One region of the Streptomyces sp. NPDC093586 genome, then DNA from elsewhere that is predicted to be linked to it. Evidence: predicted binding sites of a transcription regulator. Region 1 holds the regulator's gene; each other region holds the start of a gene.
The links. The regulator HrcA, encoded in region 1, represses chaperone genes, less so after heat shock. The targets are predictions, from matches to a motif close to TTNGCACTCNGNNNNNCNGAGTGCNAA.
Positions count from the first base shown of each region.

Region 2: a site for HrcA is predicted at 3,797-3,823, ahead of groES (co-chaperone GroES). Genes of this name have one in related genera too.
Region 3: a site for HrcA is predicted at 3,619-3,645, ahead of groL (chaperonin GroEL). Genes of this name have one in related genera too.

Region 1 covers NZ_JBIWJA010000001.1:57,669-64,611, reverse strand. The annotation lists gene ACIRFH_RS00330 (SpoIIE family protein phosphatase) at 1-211, shown strand, start outside; gene hemW (radical SAM family heme chaperone HemW) at 239-1,471, shown strand; gene ACIRFH_RS00320 (Uma2 family endonuclease) at 1,572-2,150, shown strand; gene ACIRFH_RS00315 (DUF3097 domain-containing protein) at 2,128-2,940, opposite strand; gene ACIRFH_RS00310 (MBL fold metallo-hydrolase) at 2,975-3,700, opposite strand; gene hrcA (heat-inducible transcriptional repressor HrcA) at 3,863-4,879, shown strand; gene dnaJ (molecular chaperone DnaJ) at 4,880-6,016, shown strand; gene ACIRFH_RS00295 (nitronate monooxygenase) at 6,127-6,943, shown strand, end outside.
Region 2 covers NZ_JBIWJA010000002.1:131,673-138,615, forward strand. The annotation lists gene ACIRFH_RS02730 (hypothetical protein) at 1-522, opposite strand, end outside; partial or broken gene ACIRFH_RS02735 (FAD-dependent monooxygenase) at 667-900, shown strand; gene ACIRFH_RS02740 (hypothetical protein) at 959-1,216, opposite strand; gene groL (chaperonin GroEL) at 1,570-3,195, opposite strand; gene groES (co-chaperone GroES) at 3,342-3,650, opposite strand; gene ACIRFH_RS02755 (polysaccharide deacetylase family protein) at 4,011-4,706, opposite strand; gene ACIRFH_RS02760 (polysaccharide deacetylase family protein) at 4,703-5,653, opposite strand; gene ACIRFH_RS02765 (methyltransferase domain-containing protein) at 5,744-6,922, shown strand.
Region 3 covers NZ_JBIWJA010000010.1:198,034-204,976, forward strand. The annotation lists gene ACIRFH_RS14075 (glucosyl-3-phosphoglycerate synthase) at 1-912, opposite strand, end outside; SAM riboswitch class I at 1,052-1,207, shown strand; gene thrC (threonine synthase) at 1,226-2,530, shown strand; gene ACIRFH_RS14085 (MoaD/ThiS family protein) at 2,527-2,802, shown strand; gene ACIRFH_RS14090 (cold-shock protein) at 3,243-3,446, shown strand; gene groL (chaperonin GroEL) at 3,773-5,395, shown strand; gene ACIRFH_RS14100 (NADH:flavin oxidoreductase) at 5,642-6,772, shown strand.

The DNA of each region.
Region 1 (6,943 bases):
CGAGACCCTGCTGTGCGTCACGGACGGCGTCACCGAGCGGCGCAGCGGCTCCCGCCAGTTCGACGACGGCGACGGGCTCGCCGCGGCGCTCGCCGGGTGCGCGGGGCTGGACGCCGGGCTGATCGCCGAGCGCATCCGGCGGCTGGTGCACGAGTTCGGGGCCCGGCCCCCGGAGGACGACCTCGCCCTGCTGGTGCTCCAGGCCGAGTAGTCGCGGCCGTACGGGACAATGGAACGCATGCCCTCCGCACTCCCCGACGGCGAACCCGTCCCCGCCGACGGCGCCCTGCCCGCGTCCGCGCTCGCCGGGGCCGCCGCCCGCCCCCTCGGCTTCTACCTGCACGTCCCCTACTGCGCGACCCGCTGCGGGTACTGCGACTTCAACACCTACACCGCGACCGAGCTGCGCGGCACCGGCGGCGTCCTCGCCTCCCGCGACAACTACGCCGAGACGCTCGTCGACGAGGTCCGCCTCGCCCGCAAGGTGCTCGGCGACGACCCGCGCGAGGTCCGCACGGTCTTCGTCGGCGGCGGCACGCCCACCCTGCTGGCCGCCGGCGACCTGGTGCGGATGCTGCACGCGATCCGCGACGAGTTCGGCCTCGCGGCGGACGCGGAGGTGACGACGGAGGCCAATCCGGAGTCCGTCGACCCGGCCTACCTCGCCACTCTCCGCGAGGGCGGCTTCAACCGGATCTCCTTCGGCATGCAGAGCGCCCGGCAGCACGTCCTGAAGGTCCTGGACCGCACCCACACCCCGGGCCGCCCCGAGGCGTGCGTCGCCGAGGCCCGCGCGGCCGGCTTCGACCACGTCAACCTCGACCTGATCTACGGCACGCCGGGGGAGTCCGACGACGACTGGCGGGCCTCGCTGGACGCGGCGCTCGGCGCCGGACCCGACCACGTCTCCGCGTACGCGCTGATCGTGGAGGAGGGCACGCAGCTCGCCCGGCGCATCCGGCGCGGCGAGGTCCCGATGACCGACGACGACGTCCACGCCGACCGGTACCTGATCGCCGAGGAGACACTGTCCGCGGCGGGCTTCGACTGGTACGAGGTGTCGAACTGGGCCACCTCGGAGGCGGGCCGGTGCCTGCACAACGAGCTGTACTGGCGGGGCGCCGACTGGTGGGGGGCGGGTCCGGGGGCGCACTCCCACGTGGGCGGGGTGCGGTGGTGGAACGTGAAGCACCCCGGCGCGTACGCGGGGGCGCTGGCGGCGGGGAGGTCGCCGGGGGCCGGACGCGAGATCCTCACGGACGAGGACCGGCGGGTGGAGCGCATCCTGCTGGAGCTGAGGCTGCGGGAGGGGGCGCCGCTGGCGCTGCTCCGGGAGGCAGGACTCGCGGCGTCGCGCCGGGCCCTGTCCGACGGACTCCTCCAGGAGGGACCGTACGAGGAGGGGCGGGCCGTGCTGACCCTGCGGGGCCGGCTGCTGGCGGACGCGGTGGTGCGGGACCTGGTGGACTGATCACTCGGTGGAGTGAATGCCTGCTGAACGCCGGTTCGGTCCCTACCCTGATTCCTAAGCTGCCGTCAAAAGGACGCGGCGGATGTGGAGGACCACGGAGATGACCGCTGTGGACGAGCGTGGGATGACCAAGTACTTCGAGGAGCTCGAACCTCCCGAGGGCGTGCGGGTCGAGCTTCTCCGGGGGGAAATCGTGATGATGGCCAGCCCCGACCTGGTCCACAACATGATCGTGGAAGACGTTCTGGACCAGATCCCGCGCAAGCGTTGGTCTCGTCTGCAGACTCAGGACGTCGACATCGTCGACGAGGCCAGCGAGCCGGTGCCGGATCTGGTGATCCTCCGTCGTGACTCCCTGCCGGGATCGGGACGTCTGTTGCCGTCCGGGCTGCTGACGCTGGTGGTCGAGGTCGTGTCCAAGACCAGTGTCATCCGGGACTACACCGTCAAGCGCTCGATCTACGCTGCGGGCAAGGTCCCGGCGTACCTCGTGGTCGATCCGATCATGGCGCACTGCGTGCTGTTCACGTTGCCCGCCGGAGACGGAGACGACGCGGACTACCAGGCGCAGCTGACGGTGAAGTTCGGTGATCCGCTGCCGCTGGAGATGCTCGGGCTCGACCTGGACACCAGCGAATTCGGTACGTTCTCCGGCGTCAGGCCCCACCGCTACCCGTGACGAAGTCGATCAGCTCCTCCACCCGCCCCAGCAGCGCCGGCTGGAGGTCCTTGTACGAGTGGACCCGGGCCAGGATCGCCTGCCACACCGCCCCGGTGTTCTCGGCCGGCCATCCCAGGGCCCGGCACACCCCCGTCTTCCAGTCCTGCCCGCGCGGCACCCGGGGCCAGCCCTCGATCCCCAGGGACGACGGCTTCACCGCCTCCCAGATGTCGATGTAGGGATGGCCCACCACCAGCGCGTGCTCGCTCGTCACGGACTCCGCGATCCGCCACTCCTTCGATCCCGGCACCAGGTGGTCCACGAGGACCCCCAGCCGCGCGTCCGGGCCCGGCGCGAAGTCGGCGACGATCGACGGCAGGTCGTCCACGCCCTCCAGGTACTCCACGACCACGCCCTCGATCCGCAGGTCGTCGCCCCACACCTTCTCGACCAGCTCGGCGTCGTGCCGCCCCTCGACGTAGATGCGCCCGGCGCGGGCCACGCGCGCGCGTGCGCCGGGGACGGCCACCGACCCCGATGCCGTACGGGTGGGCCGCACCGGGCCCGAGGCCGGCCGGACCAGGGTCACCACGCGGCCCTCCAGCAGGAAACCGCGCGGCTCCAGCGGGAACACCCGGTGCTTGCCGAAGCGGTCCTCCAGCGTCACCGTGCCCGCCTCGCAGCCGATCACCGCGCCGCAGAAGCCGGTGACGGGCTCCTCGACCACCAGACCGGGGTCGGCCGGGACCTCGGGCACCGGCTGCGGTTTCTTCCACGGAGGGGTCAGGTCGGCGGAGTACTGGCGCATTCTCCCGACGATACGAGGAACGCCCGCGCCGTGATCAACGCGACACGCCGAAGCGGGCGGCCAGCGTGTCCCGTTGGGCCCGGACGAACGCCGCGTCCACCACCGCGCCGTGGCCGGGGACGTACAGCGCGTCCTCGCCGCCCAGGTCGAGCAGCCGGTCGAGGGCGGCGGGCCAGTGGGACGGTACGGCGTCGGGGCCCGCCTGCGGTTCGCCGGACTCCTCGACCAGGTCCCCGCAGAAGACGACCTCCACCTCGCCCGGCACCAGCACCGCGAGGTCGTGACCGGTGTGGCCGGGGCCCACGTTCGCCAGCAGCACCTGCCGGCCGCCGCCCAGGTCGAGTGTCCACTCGCCGCACACCTCGTGGCGCACCGCGACGAGGGCGTCCACGGCCTCCTCCGCGAGCCGGGCGTCCAGGCCCTCGGCCACCGCGTCCGCCCGCAGCGCCTCCCGGCCCCCCGCCAGGACCGCGCCCGCGCCCACCGCCCCGAAGACCTCCGCGCCCGCGAACGCGGCGGCGCCGAGGACGTGGTCGAAGTGGGGGTGGGTCAGCGCGAGATGCGTCACACGGCGGCCGGCGAGCTCCTGCGCCGCCACACGCAACCGGGCGCCTTCGCCGAGGCCCGACCCGGCGTCGACCGACAGCGCCGCGTCCGCGCCGACGACCAGCCCCGCCGTGCAGTCCCACACCGGCAGGCGGCACCGGCCCACCCCGGCCGCCAGTCGCTCCCATCCCAGGTCCTCCCAAGTCACCGTCACGACGGCGACGCTAGCGCCGCGGACGCCCCGGGCACGACGGCGGCGCCCCGGCCTTGCCGGGGGTGTACCCCGCGGCCGTACACTGGGCCGGGGAAGTCTGGCACTCGAACACGGAGAGTGCCAGGGAGAACACCGGGCGGACGGTTTCTGGAGGTGTGCGCGATGCTCAGTGAACGCAGGCTGAAGGTGCTGCGCGCGATCGTCCAGGACTACGTCGGCACCGAGGAGCCCGTCGGCTCCAAGGCCCTCACCGAGCGGCACAACCTCGGCGTCTCCCCGGCCACCGTGCGCAACGACATGGCGGCCCTGGAGGACGAGGGGTTCATCGCCCAGCCGCACACCAGCGCCGGGCGGATCCCGACCGACAAGGGCTACCGGCTCTTCGTCGACAAGCTGGCCGGCGTCAAGCCGATGACCGCGCCCGAGCGGCGTGCCATCCAGAACTTCCTGGAGGGCGCCGTCGACCTCGACGACGTGGTGGCCCGCACGGTGCGGCTGCTCGCGCAGCTGACCCGGCAGGTCGCCGTCGTGCAGTACCCGTCGCTGACCCGCTCGACCGTGCGGCACGTGGAGTTGCTCTCCCTGGCGCCCGCGCGCCTGATGCTCGTGCTGATCACGGACACCGGGCGGGTCGAGCAGCGCATGGTCGACTGTCCGGCGCCGTTCGGGGAGGCGTCTCTCGCGGACCTGCGCGCGCGGCTCAACAGCCGGGTCGCGGGCCGCCGGTTCTCGGACGTCCCGGGCCTGGTCGAGGATCTGCCGGAGGCCTTCGAGGCCGAGGACCGCGGTACGGTCTCCACCGTGCTCTCCACGCTGCTGGAGACGCTGGTCGAGGAGAACGAGGAGCGGCTGATGATCGGCGGCACCGCCAATCTCACCCGCTTCGGGCACGACTTCCCCCTCACGATCCGGCCGGTGCTGGAGGCGCTGGAGGAGCAGGTGGTGCTCCTCAAGCTGCTCGGCGAGGCGAAGGATCCGGGCGTGACCGTCCGTATCGGTCATGAGAACGCCCACGAAGGACTCAACTCCACGTCCGTCGTGTCGGTGGGCTACGGTTCGGGCGGCGAGGCGGTTGCCAAGCTCGGCGTGGTCGGACCGACCCGCATGGACTACCCGGGAACGATGGGAGCGGTACGCGCAGTGGCACGGTACGTCGGACAGATCCTGGCGGAGTCGTAGGTGGCCACGGACTACTACGCCGTACTCGGCGTACGCCGCGACGCGTCCCAGGACGAGATCAAGAAGGCGTTCCGGAGGCTCGCCCGCGAGCTGCACCCGGACGTCAATCCCGATCCGAAGACCCAGGAGCGGTTCAAGGAGATCAACGCCGCCTACGAGGTGCTGTCGGACCCGCAGAAGAAGCAGGTCTACGACCTCGGCGGCGACCCGCTGTCCCAGTCGGGCGGCGGCGGTGCCGGCGGCTTCGGCGCCGGTGGCTTCGGGAACTTCTCGGACATCATGGACGCGTTCTTCGGCACGGCGTCGCAGCGCGGTCCGCGCTCGCGCACCCGCCGGGGCCAGGACGCGATGATCCGCATCGAGGTCGAGCTGGACGAGGCCGCGTTCGGCACGACCAAGGACATCCAGGTCGACACGGCCGTCGTCTGCAACACCTGCAACGGCGAGGGCGCGGCCCCGGGCACCAGTGCCCAGACGTGTGACATGTGCCGCGGCCGCGGTGAGGTGTCGCAGGTCACCCGGTCCTTCCTGGGCCAGGTCATGACCTCCCGGCCCTGCCCCCAGTGCCAGGGCTTCGGCACCGTCGTCCCGACCCCGTGCCCCGAGTGCGCGGGCGACGGCCGGGTCCGCTCCCGGCGCACCCTGACGGTGAAGATCCCGGCCGGTGTCGACAACGGCACGCGGATCCAGCTCGCGGGCGAGGGCGAGGTCGGCCCCGGCGGCGGCCCCGCCGGCGACCTGTACGTCGAGATCCACGAGCTGCCGCACGCCCAGTTCCAGCGCCGCGGTGACGACCTGCACTGCACGGTCACCCTCCCGATGACGGCGGCGGCCCTCGGCACCAAGGTGCCGCTGGAGACGCTGGACGGCCTGGAGGAGGTCGACATCCGGCCGGGCACCCAGTCCGGCCAGTCGATCCCGCTGCACGGGCGCGGCGTCACCCATCTGCGCGGCGGCGGCCGGGGCGACCTCATCGTCCACGTCGAGGTCACGACCCCGACCAAGCTCGACCCCGAGCAGGAACGCCTCCTGCGCGAGCTGGCCAAGCTGCGCGGCGAGGAACGGCCCCAGGGCCAGTTCCAGCCGGGTCAGCAGGGGCTGTTCTCGCGGCTGAAGGACGCGTTCAACGGGCGCTGACCGACCCGTTCGGCGGGCGTCGGCGGGGGCTCCGCGGTGCGGATGCCCCCGGCGTACGCAGGTGGAAGCCCGGATTCGGACTTGTGCGGAGGACGTGACACCATGCGCTCATGTCCTCCGCACTGACCGATCTTTTCCCCCACCCGATCGTGCAGGCGCCCATGGCGGGCGGCGTCTCCGTGCCGCGGTTGGCCGCCGCGGTCTGCGAGGCGGGAGGGCTGGGGTTCCTGGCCGCCGGGTACAAGACCGCGGACGGGATGTACCAGGAGATCAAGCAGCTGCGGGGACTGACGGGCCGCCCGTTCGGCGTCAACCTCTTCATGCCGCAGCCGGAGACGCCCGGTGCGGGCACCGGCTCCACCGGAGCGGCTGACGCCGCGCCCTTCAACGCCTCGGCCGTCGGCGTCTACGCCCACCAGCTGGCCGGTGAGGCCGCCTGGTACGAGACCGAGCTGGGCGATCCCGGCTGCGGCCGGGACGACGGCTACGACACCAAGCTCGCGGTGCTGTTGGACAACCCCGTGCCCGTGGTGTCGTTCCACTTCGGCGTGCCGAGCCGCGAGGTCGTCGACTCGCTCCACCGCGTCGGCACGTTCACCCTGGTCACGGCGACCACCGCCGACGAGGCCCGGGCCGTCGAGCGGGCCGGCGCCGACGCGGTGATCGCACAGGGCGTCGAGGCCGGCGGACACCAGGGCACCCACCGCGACCACCCGGAGACCGGCGGCGCCGGGATCGGGCTGCTGTCGCTGGTCGCCCAGGTCCGGGAGGCGGTGAGCCTGCCCGTCGTCGCCGCCGGCGGCATCATGCGCGGCGCCCAGATCGCCGCGGTGCTCGCGGCCGGCGCGAGCGCGGCCCAGCTCGGCACCGCCTTCCTCGCCACCCCCGAGTCCGGCGCGCACGCCCTGCACAAGGACGCGCTGACCA
Region 2 (6,943 bases), on a different contig from region 1:
GTTGCCGCCGCCGGTACCGCTGCCGCCACCGGTGCTGGTGTGGTCCTCGATGATGCTGACCGCCACTCCGTCCTTGACGTCGACCGTCGCTCCGAACCCCTTCTTGGCCGCGGCTTCGAGCTCCTCCTCGGTGCACGGCGTGGCGGCCTGGCCGTCCGCGTCACCGCAGATCTTGCCCGCGCCCTCGATGTCGGTGTCCTCGGAGGTGAAGAACGCCTGCTTCGCGCCGTTCGCGTCCGTGACGGTGTACTTGCCGGGGGCGAGGTAGGAGACCGTGCCGGACCACTTGCCCGACACCTTGCCGCTCTTCGAGCCCTTCGCGCCCGACGAGGACTCGCTGCCGGTGCCGGTGCCACTCCCGGCGTCGCCGGACTTGCCCTTGGCGGCCGAGTCCGAGGCCGTGGCCCCGGCCGGCTTGCCGCCGTCCTCCGTGTCCTCTCCCTGACAGGCGGTCAGCAGCATCGTCGTGGCCACCAGGGCCGCGGCGGCGAGGACGGACTTGCGGCGGCGGGTGCGAAGCATGGTGGGACTCCCCCTGCTGATGGTGATGCGGCCGGGCCGGGCTGGTCATTCCGGCTGGCCTCTGCCTTGTCGATCACCATCCTGACCGGTGCGGCGGCCCCCGGGGAAGCGCGGTTACGGTGTCATGACACTCCTGTCGTGAGCACGGGACACCGCTCCCACATCCCCGAGCCCATGCGGCACGGCCGGCCTCTTCCCCGCCGGTGACGCCGCGCACACCGCGCCGCCCACCGGCACACCGTCGGCGACGTGGTCACCTTCGCCCGCGCCCTGGCCCACCGCACCGGAACCGGCTCCGGCGAGCTGCTCGACGCCTGCTCCACGACCTGCCTGCGCCGCGTCCGGCAGGCCGAGCGGTTCTCGTACGACACGACGTCAGGTCCGGGGTCGGCGGCGGCCGGTGGTCCGACTGCCCCAACAACCGGCGGACCGACCGCTACAGACACCGGCCGTAGGAACGGAACGCCTGGTCGGGGCTGCCGTCGAAGCGGGATCTTCGGGGCATGACCACCGCTTCCACCGGCGTCCCCGCCTTCACGGCCGCCGCCTCCTTCGCCTTCCGTTCCAGCGCCGCCCCGCTCGGCGCCCGTCTGGCCCGGCGGCTGGCCTCGCACCAGCTGGACGGCTGGGGGCGGCCGTACGGCACCCCGGGCCACGACGTCGTGGAGCTGGTGGTGGCCGAGCCGGCGGCCAACGCCGTCGCCCACGGGCGGGTGCCGGGGCGGGACGCGGAGCTGCGGCTCGCGTACGACGGCGAGGGGCGTGTCCTGGTGGCGGTGAGCGACGTGCGCGGGGAGCGGTGGCCGGTGCTCGCGCCGGACCGGCCGGCGCTCGCGGACGGCGGGCGGGGCCGGCCCTGGTGGCGGAGCCGGCCGAGACGTGGGGTGTGGCCGAGCGGCCGGGTGCCCCGGGGAAGACCGTGTGGGCCGTGGTGCCCGCCGTGCCGGTGCGCGGGTGAGCCGGGGAAGGAGCGGACGGCACGAGGAGGGCCCGGCACTCCTCGAAGGAGTGCCGGGCCCTCACTCAGTGGCTGTCAGCCTCGCGTCGTCAGTGGGCGTGGCCGTGGCCGTGGCCCGCGGCGGCCGGCTCTTCCTCTTCCTTCTTCTCGACGACCAGGGTCTCGGTCGTCAGGAGGAGGGAGGCGATGGAGGCGGCGTTCTCCAGCGCGGAACGGGTGACCTTGACCGGGTCGATGACGCCGGCCTTGACCAGGTCGCCGTACTCGCCGGTGGCGGCGTTGTAGCCGTTGCCCTTGTCGAGCTCCGCGACCTTGGAGACGATGACGTAGCCCTCGAGGCCCGCGTTCTCGGCGATCCAGCGCAGCGGCTCGACGGCGGCCTTGCGGACGACCGACACACCGGTGGCCTCGTCGCCGGTCTTGCCGAGGTTGCCCTCGAGGACCTTGACGGCGTGGACCAGGGCGGAGCCACCACCGGAGACGATGCCCTCCTCGACCGCGGCGCGGGTCGCGGAGATGGCGTCCTCCAGACGGTGCTTGCGCTCCTTCAGCTCCACCTCGGTGGCGGCGCCGACCTTGATCACGCACACGCCGCCGGCCAGCTTCGCGAGGCGCTCCTGGAGCTTCTCGCGGTCCCAGTCGGAGTCCGTGTTCTCGATCTCGGCCTTGATCTGGGCGACGCGGCCCTGCAGGTCCTCGGCGTTGCCGGCACCGTCGACGATCGTGGTGTCGTCCTTGGTGACGGTGACGCGGCGGGCGGAGCCGAGCACGTCCAGGCCGACCTGGTCGAGCTTGAGGCCGACCTCCTCGGAGATGACGGTGGCGCCGGTGAGGACGGCCATGTCCTGCAGCATCGCCTTGCGGCGGTCGCCGAAGCCCGGGGCCTTCACCGCGACGGCGTTGAAGGTGCCGCGGATCTTGTTCACGACGAGGGTGGACAGGGCCTCGCCCTCGACGTCCTCGGCGATGATCAGCAGCGGCTTGGAGGAGTTGGTCTGGATGACCTTCTCCAGCAGCGGCAGCAGGTCGGCGATGGAGGAGATCTTGCCCTGGTTGATGAGGATGTACGGGTCCTCGAGGACGGCCTCCATGCGCTCCTGGTCCGTCACGAAGTACGGCGACAGGTAGCCCTTGTCGAAGGCCATGCCCTCGGTGAAGTCCAGCTCCAGGCCGAAGGTGTTGGACTCCTCGACGGTGATGACACCGTCCTTGCCGACCTTGTCCATGGCCTCGGCGATGAGCTCGCCGACCTGCTGGTCCTGGGCGGACAGCGCGGCCACGGCGGCGATGTCGGACTTCTCGTCGATCGGGCGGGCGGTCGCGAGGAGGTCCTCGGAGACGGCCTTGACGGCCGCGTCGATGCCCTTCTTCAGCAGCGCCGGGGAGGCGCCGGCGGCGACGTTCTTCAGGCCCTCGCGGACCAGCGCCTGGGCCAGGACGGTGGCGGTGGTGGTGCCGTCACCCGCGATGTCGTTGGTCTTGGTCGCCACCTCCTTCACCAGCTGGGCGCCGAGGTTCTCGTACGGGTCCTCGATCTCGACCTCGCGGGCGATCGTGACACCGTCGTTGGTGATGGTGGGGGCGCCGAACTTCTTGTCGATGACGACGTTGCGGCCCTTGGGGCCGATCGTCACCTTGACCGTGTCGGCAAGCTTGTTGACGCCGCGCTCGAGGGCGCGACGGGCGTCCTCGTCGAACTTCAGGATCTTCGCCATGGGAGCGGTGAGCCCTCTCGGAAAGCTGATCTAACGGAAAACAGACTGCGCCCCTCGCGCCCGGCTTCTTATCGGTCGCGGGGGCCAGGGGCGCAGCTGTCGAGCAGAGTCGAGGTGAGTCGACCTACGTCTTGTTTCTCGACGTCTTACTTCTCGATGATCGCGAGCACGTCGCGGGCCGAGAGGACGAGGTACTCCTCGCCGTTGTACTTCACCTCGGTGCCGCCGTACTTGCTGTAGAGCACGACGTCACCGACGGAGACGTCGAGCGGAAGACGGTTGCCGTCCTCGAAGCGGCCCGGGCCCACGGCCAGGACGACGCCCTCCTGGGGCTTCTCCTTGGCGGTGTCCGGAATGACCAGGCCCGAAGCCGTGGTCTGCTCGGCGTCGAGCGGCTGGACCACGATGCGGTCCTCGAGCGGCTTGATGGCAACCTTGGAGCTGGTGGTCGTCACGATCCGACCTCCCCCTTCGGAGATCTCACGGGGTTAACTGTCTGAGGTGGCGACCAGGTGGATCCGTCGTCGCGGGTGCCGGACCTGCCCGTCGCGTAGTTGGCACTCTCCAGGGGGGAGTGCCAGAGCCGAGACTATGACCGCGATTAGCACTCGGTCAAGCGGAGTGCCAATGCCGACGGCGCGTCGGCGGACTTTCCCGTGCGGACGCCGGTTCTGTGGCGCACCCGGCGTGGGTGCCGGCGCCGCTGGGGACTGCCGCCCCCAGACCCCCGCTTCGGCCTGGATGGCCTCGCCCTCGATCGCCGGACGGGCTGGACGCGTGGCCCGGGCCGTGAAGCAGTGGCCCGTCCACGGAGGTCAGAGGTGGTCCTCCAGACGGCCCACCCGCAGGCCCCGCTCCTCGATCCGCCGCAGGAGATCCTCCGTGCGGGCCGGGGCGGTGACGGAGACGATGTCACCGGGGCGCAGGCCGGGGGCGCCGCGGGTGTAGGTCAGGGCGCCGTCGGCGGTCAGCTCGGCCCGCCACAGGACGACGGCCGTGATGCCGCAGTCGGCGGCGGCGCGCAGGGTCGTCGGGTCGTACCGGCCGTAGGGCGGGCGGAAGAGGCGGGGGCGGACGCCGAAGCGGGCGTGGAGCTTGGTCTGCTGGCCGCAGATCTCGGCGCGCTGCCCGGCGTAGGGCAGGCCGCGCAGGGAGCGGTGGTCGAGGGTGTGGTTCTGCAGGCTCGCGCCGACCGAGCGCAGCCGGGCGAAGTGGCCGTACGCCGGTCCGGCCACGGTGTCGGTGAGGAACAGGGTGACCGGGAGCCCGCGTTCGCGGATCAGGGCGGTGAGGCGGGGGTCCCGGTCGGCGCCGTCGTCGTAGGTGAGGAAGACGACCCGGTCGGTGGTGCGGACGTGGTCCAGGACGGGCGGTGCCGCGCGGTCCTGCCCGCCCGCCCGGGCCGGTTTCCCGGCCGTGGGCGGGACGGCGGGGCCGGCGAACTGGGCGCAGCCGGTGAGCAGCAGGGCGGCCAGGACGGCCCCGGCCGGCCGGAACCGCCCCCGCCTCACAGGTAGTCCTCCAGCCGGGCCACCGCGTATCCCTCGGCGGTCACCCGGTCCAGGAAGCGGCGGGCCAGGTCCGTCATCGTGCCGTCCCAGTCGTCGCGGCCCCGGAAGTGGGTGAGGACGATGTCACCCGGGTGGAGGTCCTGGTCCCACTCGCGGTACTCCCAGTGGTCGACGTAGACCTCCTCGTTCCAGATCGGCGCGTACTCGACGCCGCAGGACTTGGCGGCGCGCAGGGTGTCCCGGTTGTAGTTGCCGAAGGGCGGACGGAAGAGGGCGGGGCGCTTGCCGTAGCGCTCCTCGATCACCTCCTGCATGCCGCAGATCTCGTGCTTCTGCTGCTCGTAGGAGAGCGCCGGGAGGTAGGGGTGGCTCAGGGTGTGGCTGTTGAGGGTGACCCCGCGGTCCTGCATCTCCTCGAAGTAGCCGTAGTCGTCCTTGATCTCGTCGTCGGTGAGGAAGACCGTGTACGGGATCTTCAGCTCGCTCATCATGCGCAGGAACGCCGGGTCCTTCTCGGCGCCGTCGTCGATGGTGAGGAAGAGGACCCTCTCCTTGGTCGGGACGGTGGTGAAGACCGGCGGGAGGTCCTCCTGTCCGTCCACCTCGAAGCCCGCGCGCGCCGTGATCTCCGGCTTCTCCGCGGGAGGCGGCGGGGCCGTCAGCGGGACCTGTCTCAGGTTCCAGCGCTCGGCGGCGGCGACCCGGGCGGCCCGCTCCGCGCGCAGCTTGGACGCGTAGGTGTCGAGCGCGCGGGCCGGGGGCGCCTGGAGGGGCTGCGGGCCAAAGGCGCCCCGCACCTCGGAGGTGTCCTGTGCGCAGCCGGAGGCGAGGGAGGCGACGAGGAGCACGGCGAGGCCTCCGAGCACCCGGGTCCTCGACGACATGCCGGAAGCGACCCGGGCCGTCCGGGATGCCCGGCTTTTGTCATTTTGTAGTACTAGTCGCATGGTGCCGGATCCTCGCAGTCCCGGGCTCCCCGCCCGTGCCCGACACCACGTCGGAGGCGCACCTTCCACCGACTGGCCCACAATGGGCCGGTGAACGACCTCGACGCCCTCCTCGCCCTGCTCACCCCCGAAGGCCGCGCCCTGCTCGACGAGGTCCGCGACACCGACCCCGCCCGGGAGCTGGCCGTCGCCACCCGGCTGCGCCGCGAGCACCCGGCCGCCCTGGTGTCGGCGGCGCTCGGTCAGGCGCGGCTGCGGCAGCGGGCGGTGGCGAAGTTCGGGGCCGAGGACGCCGGACGGATGTTCTTCACCCCGAACGGGGTGGAGCAGTCGACCCGGGCGAGCGTGGCCGCGTACCGGGCGGGTCGCTTCAAGGAGCTGGGGGTCGCCTCCGTCGCCGACCTGTGCTGCGGGATCGGCGGCGACGCGATCGCGCTGGCCCGTGCGGGTATCCGGGTCCTGGCCGTCGACCGCGACCCGGCGACGGCCGCGGCGGCCCGCGCCAACGCCGGGGCACTGGGACTGGACGACCTCATCGAGGTCCGCGAGGCGGACGTCACGGAGGTGGACACGAGCGGGTACGACGCCGTGTTCGTCGACCCGGCGCGGCGTGGCGGACGGGGCCGGATCTTCGATCCGGAGGCCTACTCGCCGCCGCTGTCCTGGGCCGTGGCGGCGGCCCGTACGGCGGCCCGCGCCGCCGCGCTGAAGGTGGCGCCCGGCATCCCGCACGAGGCGGTGCCCGAGGACGCCGGGGCCGAGTGGATCTCGGACGGCGGGGACGTGAAGGAGGCGGTGCTGTGGTTCGGCACCGCGCCGGGGCCGGTCCGGGCGACGCTGCTGCCGGGGCCGCGCACCCTGCTCGGCACGGGCCTGCCCGACCCGGAGGTCCGCACGCCCGGCCGGTACCTGTACGAACCCGACGGCGCCGTCGTCCGCTCGCACCTGGTCGCCGAGGTCGCCGCACAGGTCGGCGGCGGGCTGCTGGACGCGACCATCGCCTACGTCACCGCCGACGCGCTGGTGCCGACGCCGTACGCCACGGCGTACGAGATCACCGACCGGATGCCCTTCAACGTCAAGAAGCTGAAGGCGCTGCTGCGGGAGCGGGGGGTGGGCACGCTGACCGTGAAGAAGCGCGGCTCGGCGGTCGAGCCCGAGGAGCTGCGGCGCAAGGTCAGACCCCAGGGGCCGAACGCGGCCACGGTGTTCCTGACCCGGGTCGCGGGGGCGCCGACGATGCTGATCGGGCGCCCGGCAGCCGCCTGACCGGCGCGGGCGCGGCGTACG
Region 3 (6,943 bases), on a different contig from region 1:
GGTGTCCACCGGGTAGGTGCGCGGCTCGAAACCGTCCCTGCCCCGCTCGAACTGGGTCAGGGACGGCCGGACCAGATGGCCGCGGGCCAGCCGGAGCTGGGCGGTGCGGTAGATCGCGGCGGACATGCGGCCCAGGGCCTGCCCGTCCTGGTGCCGGTGCCTGCGGACGCCGACGTCGACCTGCGCGAGGGCGTCCAGGCCCACCAGGTGCAGGGCGTCGACCAGCATGCCCAGCTCCACCCCGTAGCCGACGGGGAAGGGGAGCTGTTCGAGGAGCGAGCGGCGGGCCGCGTACTCGCCGCCGAGCGGCTGGACGAAGCCGGCCAGCAGCGGCCAGTGCATGTTGAGCAGCGGCCGGGCCATGAGTTCCGTGACCCGCCCGCCCTGGCCGGCCGCCGCTTCGGTGGTGTGTCCGTCGGGCTGCGCGAGCGGGCGGTCGTACATCGCCTTGACGAGGTGGACCTCCGGGTCCGTGAGCAGCGGGCCCACGATGCCGGAGACGAAGTCGGCGGAGAACTCGCGCAGATCGGCGTCGACGAAGCAGACGATGTCCCCGCCGGTGACCAGCAGCGAGCGCCACAGCACCTCGCCCTTGCCGGGCACGGCCGGGATGCGCGGGAGTATCTCGTCGCGGTGCACGACGCGCGCCCCCGCCGCCGCGGCCACCGCCGACGTGCGGTCGGCCGACCCGGAGTCCACGACCACGAGTTCGTCGACGAGCGGGACCCGGTGCATCAGCTCGCGGCGGATCACCGCGACGATGTCGCCGACGGTCGCCTCCTCGTCGAGCGCGGGCAGCACCACGCTGACCGACTGGCCCGTGGCGCGCTTGGCGGCCATGATCTGGGAAAGCGTGCGGTCTGCCACGGACCAGGAGCGTGTGCCAAGCCAGCGCTCGACTTCTTCCAGCACGGTCGGTGGGCTCCTTCGTGATCCATCTCGCGGTTCGGACGACTGTCTCAACTGTCGTGGCCTTCGGTTACAGTCTTGAACAACGCGGCCGGCCGGTGCATGCCGGGGTCGCCGCGTGACGCGAAAAACAACCACATACCGCTCATCCAGAGGGGCAGAGGGACACGGCCCGATGAAGCCCCGGCAACCCTCCAGTCGGTTCTCGCGGATCGCCGTCGATCGCGGCGCGAGGCTCCCGGCTAGGGAAGGTGCCAAATCCGTCTCACGGCGAGATGCGTCGTGAGGAAGATGAGGAGAAAGGGCCTCGCCTCACATGGCTGTGCAGACTGTCGCAAGCAGCACCGACACCACCGCTTCCCCCGCCTCCCCCGTGGACCTGGGCCCCGCCGCGGCGCTCTCCTGCCGCGAATGCGGCCACCGCGTGCCCCTCGGCCCGGTCTTCGCCTGCGAGGAGTGTTTCGGCCCGCTGGAGATCGCCTACGACTTCTCGGGCCACGACGCCGAGGAACTGCGGAAGCGGATCGAAGCGGGCCCCGCGAACATCTGGCGTTACGCCCCCCTGCTGCCCGTCCCCGCGGACGTGGCGACCAAGCCGAACATCAACCCCGGCTGGACCAAGCTCGTCAAGGCCGACAACCTCGCCCGCGAACTCGGCGTCACCGGCGGCCTGTACGTCAAGGACGACTCCGGCAACCCGACGCACTCCTTCAAGGACCGCGTCGTCGCCCAGGCCCTGGAGGCCGCCCGCGCCTTCGGCTTCACCACCCTGTCCTGCTCCTCCACCGGCAACCTCGCCGGGGCCGTCGGCGCCGCCGCCGCCCGGGCCGGCTTCCGCTCCTGCGTGTTCATCCCGCACGACCTGGAGCAGGGCAAGGTCGTCATGGCCGCCGTCTACGGCGGTGAACTCGTCGGCATCGAGGGCAACTACGACGACGTGAACCGCTTCTGCTCCGAGCTGATCGGCGACCCGGCCGGCGAGGGCTGGGGCTTCGTCAACGTCAACCTGCGGCCGTACTACGCCGAGGGTTCCAAGACCCTCGCGTACGAGATCTGCGAGCAGCTCGGCTGGCGGCTGCCCGACCAGATCGTCGTCCCGATCGCGTCCGGCTCCCAGCTCACGAAGATCGACAAGGGCCTGCGGGAGCTGATCGAGCTCGGTCTGGTCGAGGACAGGCCGTACAAGATCTTCGGCGCGCAGGCCGAGGGCTGCTCGCCGGTGTCCACCGCCTACAAGGCGGGGCACGACGTCGTGCGCCCCCAGAAGCCGAACACCATCGCCAAGTCCCTGGCGATCGGCAACCCGGCCGACGGTCCCTACGTCCTGGACATCGCCCGCCGCACCGGCGGCGCGGTGGAGGACGTGACCGACGAGCAGGTCGTCGACGCGATCAAGCTGCTCGCCCGCACGGAGGGCATCTTCGCGGAGACCGCCGGCGGTGTGACGGTCGGCGTCACCAGGAAGCTGATCGAGAACGGCGTCCTGGACCCGACGCTCACCACGGTCGTCCTCAACACCGGTGACGGCCTCAAGACCCTCGACGCGGTGGCCGGCACCGGCCTGACCGCGACGATCCGCCCCACCCTGGACTCCTTCCGAGAGGCTGGCCTCGCATCATGAGCGTGACCGTTCGCATCCCCACCATCCTGCGCACCTACACCGGCGGGAAGGCCGAGGTCGCCGCCGAGGGCGCCACCCTCGCCGAGGTCATCTCCGACCTGGAGAAGAACCACACCGGCATCGCCGCCCGCGTCCTGGACGACCAGGGCAAGCTGCGCCGCTTCGTCAACGTCTACGTCAACGACGACGACGTCCGCTTCGAGCAGGGCCTGCAGACGGCGACGCCGGACGGCGCCGGCGTGTCCATCATCCCGGCGGTCGCCGGCGGCTGACCCGCCGCTTCGATCGCCTTCGGCGATCGGTGACACGCAGAGTTCCTGGAATTGCCCCCTCCGCGAGAGATGTGGAGGGGGTAATTCCATGTGGTTGAGCGCGGTAGAGTTGGGGAACGCGCTCCCGGCCTCCCCGGCCGGCGCCCGGAATTCCTGCCGCAGGCCCGACAAGATGTAGCCAAAGTGTGGGCACATTTCGCGGCTTTTGTTCACTTTGTGCAGCCCGACTTGACCCGGAATCAGGTGAATTCTCGCCATATTCCGGACCGGCTGCGTCCGGATTTCTCGTCCGATTGACCTGTTGCAGACGGCAGTTGTGCAGATACATTCAGCCGCGGTCGACGCGTTCCGGCGCACGCCCCCACCCATCGGGGGGCGAGGTCTGACCCGGATCCGCGAAGTGCGGGTCTGTGCAAGGGCCAGTAATAGGGGAGTTAGGCATGGCTCAGGGCACCGTCAAGTGGTTCAACGCGGAGAAGGGGTACGGCTTCATCGCGGTCGACGGTGGTGCGGATGTTTTCGTCCACTACAGCGCGATTCAGATGGACGGCTACCGCACCCTCGAAGAAGGCCAGCGGGTCGAGTTCGAGATCTCGCAGGGTCAGAAGGGCCCGCAGGCCGACATGGTCCGCCTCAGCGCCTGAGACGTGCGGCCACGCTGGCCGACGGTCTTCTCCGAAGGGCCCGCACCCCTGGGGTGCGGGCCCTTCGGCCTGCCCGGATCCGGGCGCCCGCCGGTGTTCGCCGGGGGCTGAGCACCCGCTCGATCCCCGACGGGCGCTTGCACTCGATGGTGCCGAGTGCTAATCATTGGCGTTAGCACTCTGATGGTGAGAGTGACAACGAAGGACCGGGTCGGTGAGGCCCGCGGGCCGGGTGGGAAAGGAACCCACGAGGCCGGCGAGCCGTCCGTCGCGGGCGCGGGCGCGGTCCGAAGGAATCACCCCCAGTCCTGGAGGGACCACTTCACATGGCCAAGATCATCGCGTTCGACGAGGAGGCGCGGCGCGGCCTCGAGCGCGGCATGAACCAGCTCGCGGACGCCGTCAAGGTGACGCTCGGCCCCAAGGGCCGCAACGTCGTCCTCGAGAAGAAGTGGGGCGCGCCCACGATCACCAACGACGGTGTCTCCATCGCCAAGGAGATCGAGCTCGAGGACCCGTACGAGAAGATCGGCGCCGAGCTGGTCAAGGAAGTCGCCAAGAAGACGGACGACGTCGCCGGTGACGGTACGACCACCGCGACCGTCCTCGCCCAGGCCCTGGTGCGCGAGGGTCTGCGCAACGTGGCCGCCGGTGCCAACCCGATGGCCCTGAAGCGCGGTATCGAGAAGGCCGTCGAGGCCGTCTCCGCCGCCCTGCTCGAGCAGGCCAAGGACGTCGAGACCAAGGAGCAGATCGCCTCCACGGCCTCCATCTCCGCCGCCGACACCCAGATCGGCGAGCTCATCGCCGAGGCCATGGACAAGGTCGGCAAGGAAGGCGTCATCACCGTCGAGGAGTCCCAGACCTTCGGTCTGGAGCTGGAGCTCACCGAGGGTATGCGCTTCGACAAGGGCTACATCTCGGCGTACTTCGCCACCGACATGGAGCGTATGGAGGCCGTCCTCGACGACCCGTACATCCTGATCGCGAACTCCAAGATCTCCAACGTCAAGGACCTGCTCCCGCTCCTGGAGAAGGTCATGCAGTCGGGCAAGCCGCTGCTGATCATCGCCGAGGACGTCGAGGGCGAGGCCCTGTCGACCCTGGTCGTCAACAAGATCCGCGGCACCTTCAAGTCCGTCGCCGTCAAGGCCCCGGGCTTCGGCGACCGCCGCAAGGCCATGCTCGGCGACATCGCCATCCTCACGGGCGGCGAGGTCATCTCCGAGGAGGTCGGCCTCAAGCTGGAGAACGCCACGCTCGACCTCCTGGGCAAGGCGCGCAAGGTCGTCATCACCAAGGACGAGACCACGATCGTGGACGGCGCCGGCTCCGCCGAGCAGGTCCAGGGCCGGGTCAACCAGATCCGCGCCGAGATCGAGAACAGCGACTCGGACTACGACCGCGAGAAGCTCCAGGAGCGTCTGGCGAAGCTGGCCGGCGGCGTGGCCGTCATCAAGGCCGGTGCCGCCACCGAGGTCGAGCTCAAGGAGCGCAAGCACCGCATCGAGGACGCCGTCCGCAACGCGAAGGCGGCCGTCGAGGAGGGCATCGTCGCCGGTGGTGGCGTGGCCCTGCTGCAGGCCTCCCAGGTCTTCGAGAAGCTGGAGCTCGAGGGTGACGAGGCGACCGGCGCCAACGCCGTGAAGCTCGCCCTGGAGGCCCCGCTGAAGCAGATCGCCGTCAACGGTGGTCTCGAGGGCGGCGTCGTCGTGGAGAAGGTCCGCAACCTCCAGGTCGGCCACGGCCTGAACGCCGCGACCGGCGAGTACGTCGACATGATCGCCGAGGGCATCATCGACCCGGCGAAGGTGACCCGTTCCGCGCTGCAGAACGCCGCCTCCATCGCCGCGCTGTTCCTCACCACCGAGGCCGTCATCGCCGACAAGCCGGAGAAGGCCGCCGCGGCCGCTCCGGGCGGCATGCCGGGCGGTGACATGGACTTCTGATCGACCGGTTCCGGTTGATCGACCGTCCTTCACGTACCGAGGGCGGCACTCCTGGCCACAGGCCGGGGGTGCCGCCCTCGGGCGCGTTCGAGGCCCGCGGGGGCGCGGGGCGCGGGGGTGCCGGACCGTATGAGCCGGGTCACGGATGGCGTGCGGCCGGAATGGTGGTGGCCGGCGGGCCGGTTGCACGGGGCAGGCACGCATGCGTGTGCACATACTGACCGGTACCTCCCGAGGAGCCCCCCCATGACCGTCACCGCCTCCGAAGCCGCCTCGCGCGCCGCGCGGATCCTCGCCCGCCCCGCCGTCATCAACGGCCTGACCGTGCCGAACCGCATCGCGATGGCGCCGATGACCCGCATGTTCTCCCCGGGCGGCGTCCCCGGCGACGACGTGGTCGCGTACTACGCGCGACGTGCCGCCGCCGGTGTCGGCCTGATCGTCACCGAGGGGACGTACGTCGGCCACGACTCCGCCGGGCAGAGCGACCGCGTGCCGCGCTTCCACGGGGAGGAGCAGCTGGCCGGCTGGGCGAAGGTGGCCGACGCCGTGCACGCGGCGGGCGGCACCGTCGTGCCGCAGCTGTGGCACATCGGCACGGTGCGCAGGCAGGGCGAGCCCCCCTTCCCCGACGCCCCCGCCATCGGCCCCTCCGGTCTGCGCATCGGCGAGGACGAGGCCACCGGCAAGGCGATGACGCAGCGCGACCTGGACGACGTCATCGGCGCCTTCGCCGAGGCCGCTGCCGCCGCCGAGCGCATCGGTTTCGACGGCGTGGAGATCCACGGCGCCCACGGCTACCTCGTCGACCAGTTCCTGTGGGCCGGCACCAACCGCCGCACCGACGCCTACGGCGGCGACCCCGTGGCCCGCACCCGGTTCGCCGCGGAGATCGTGACCGCCGTACGGGAGAGGGTCTCGGCCGGGTTCCCCGTGATCTTCCGGTACTCCCAGTGGAAGCAGGACGCCTACGACGCCCGCCTCGCCGAGACCCCCGAGGAGCTGGAGGCGATCCTCACCCCGCTCGCCTCGGCCGGCGTCGACGCCTTCCACGCCTCCACCCGCCGCTACTGGCGTCCCGAGTTCGAGGGCTCCGACCTCAACCTCGCCGGCTGGACCAGGAAGCTGACCGGGAAGACCGCCATCACGGTCGGCTCGGTCGGACTCGACGGCGAGTTCGGCAAGGCGTTCGCGGGCGAGGGCGCCGGCGTCGGCAGCCTCGACGACCTCCTGGACCGCATGGAGCGCGACGAGTTCGACCTCGTCGCCGTCGGCCGCGCCCTGCTCCAGGACCCGCACTGGGCCCGCAAGGTCCTGGACGGCCGCTTCGACGAGCTGGCGCCGTTCGACGCGGCGGCGCTGAAGACCCTGAGCTGAACCCCGGCCGGCTCCCGGCGCGCACCACGGCATAGGGTCCGTGGGATCACCGACTACTGCCGCACGCACGGTCGGCGGCGACCAGTCAGGAAGTGATCGATGACGAACCCCGTGACCCGGCAGGCCGAAGAGCCCGTGGAGTCCGGGCCCCCCCCCCCCCCCCGGGGGGGG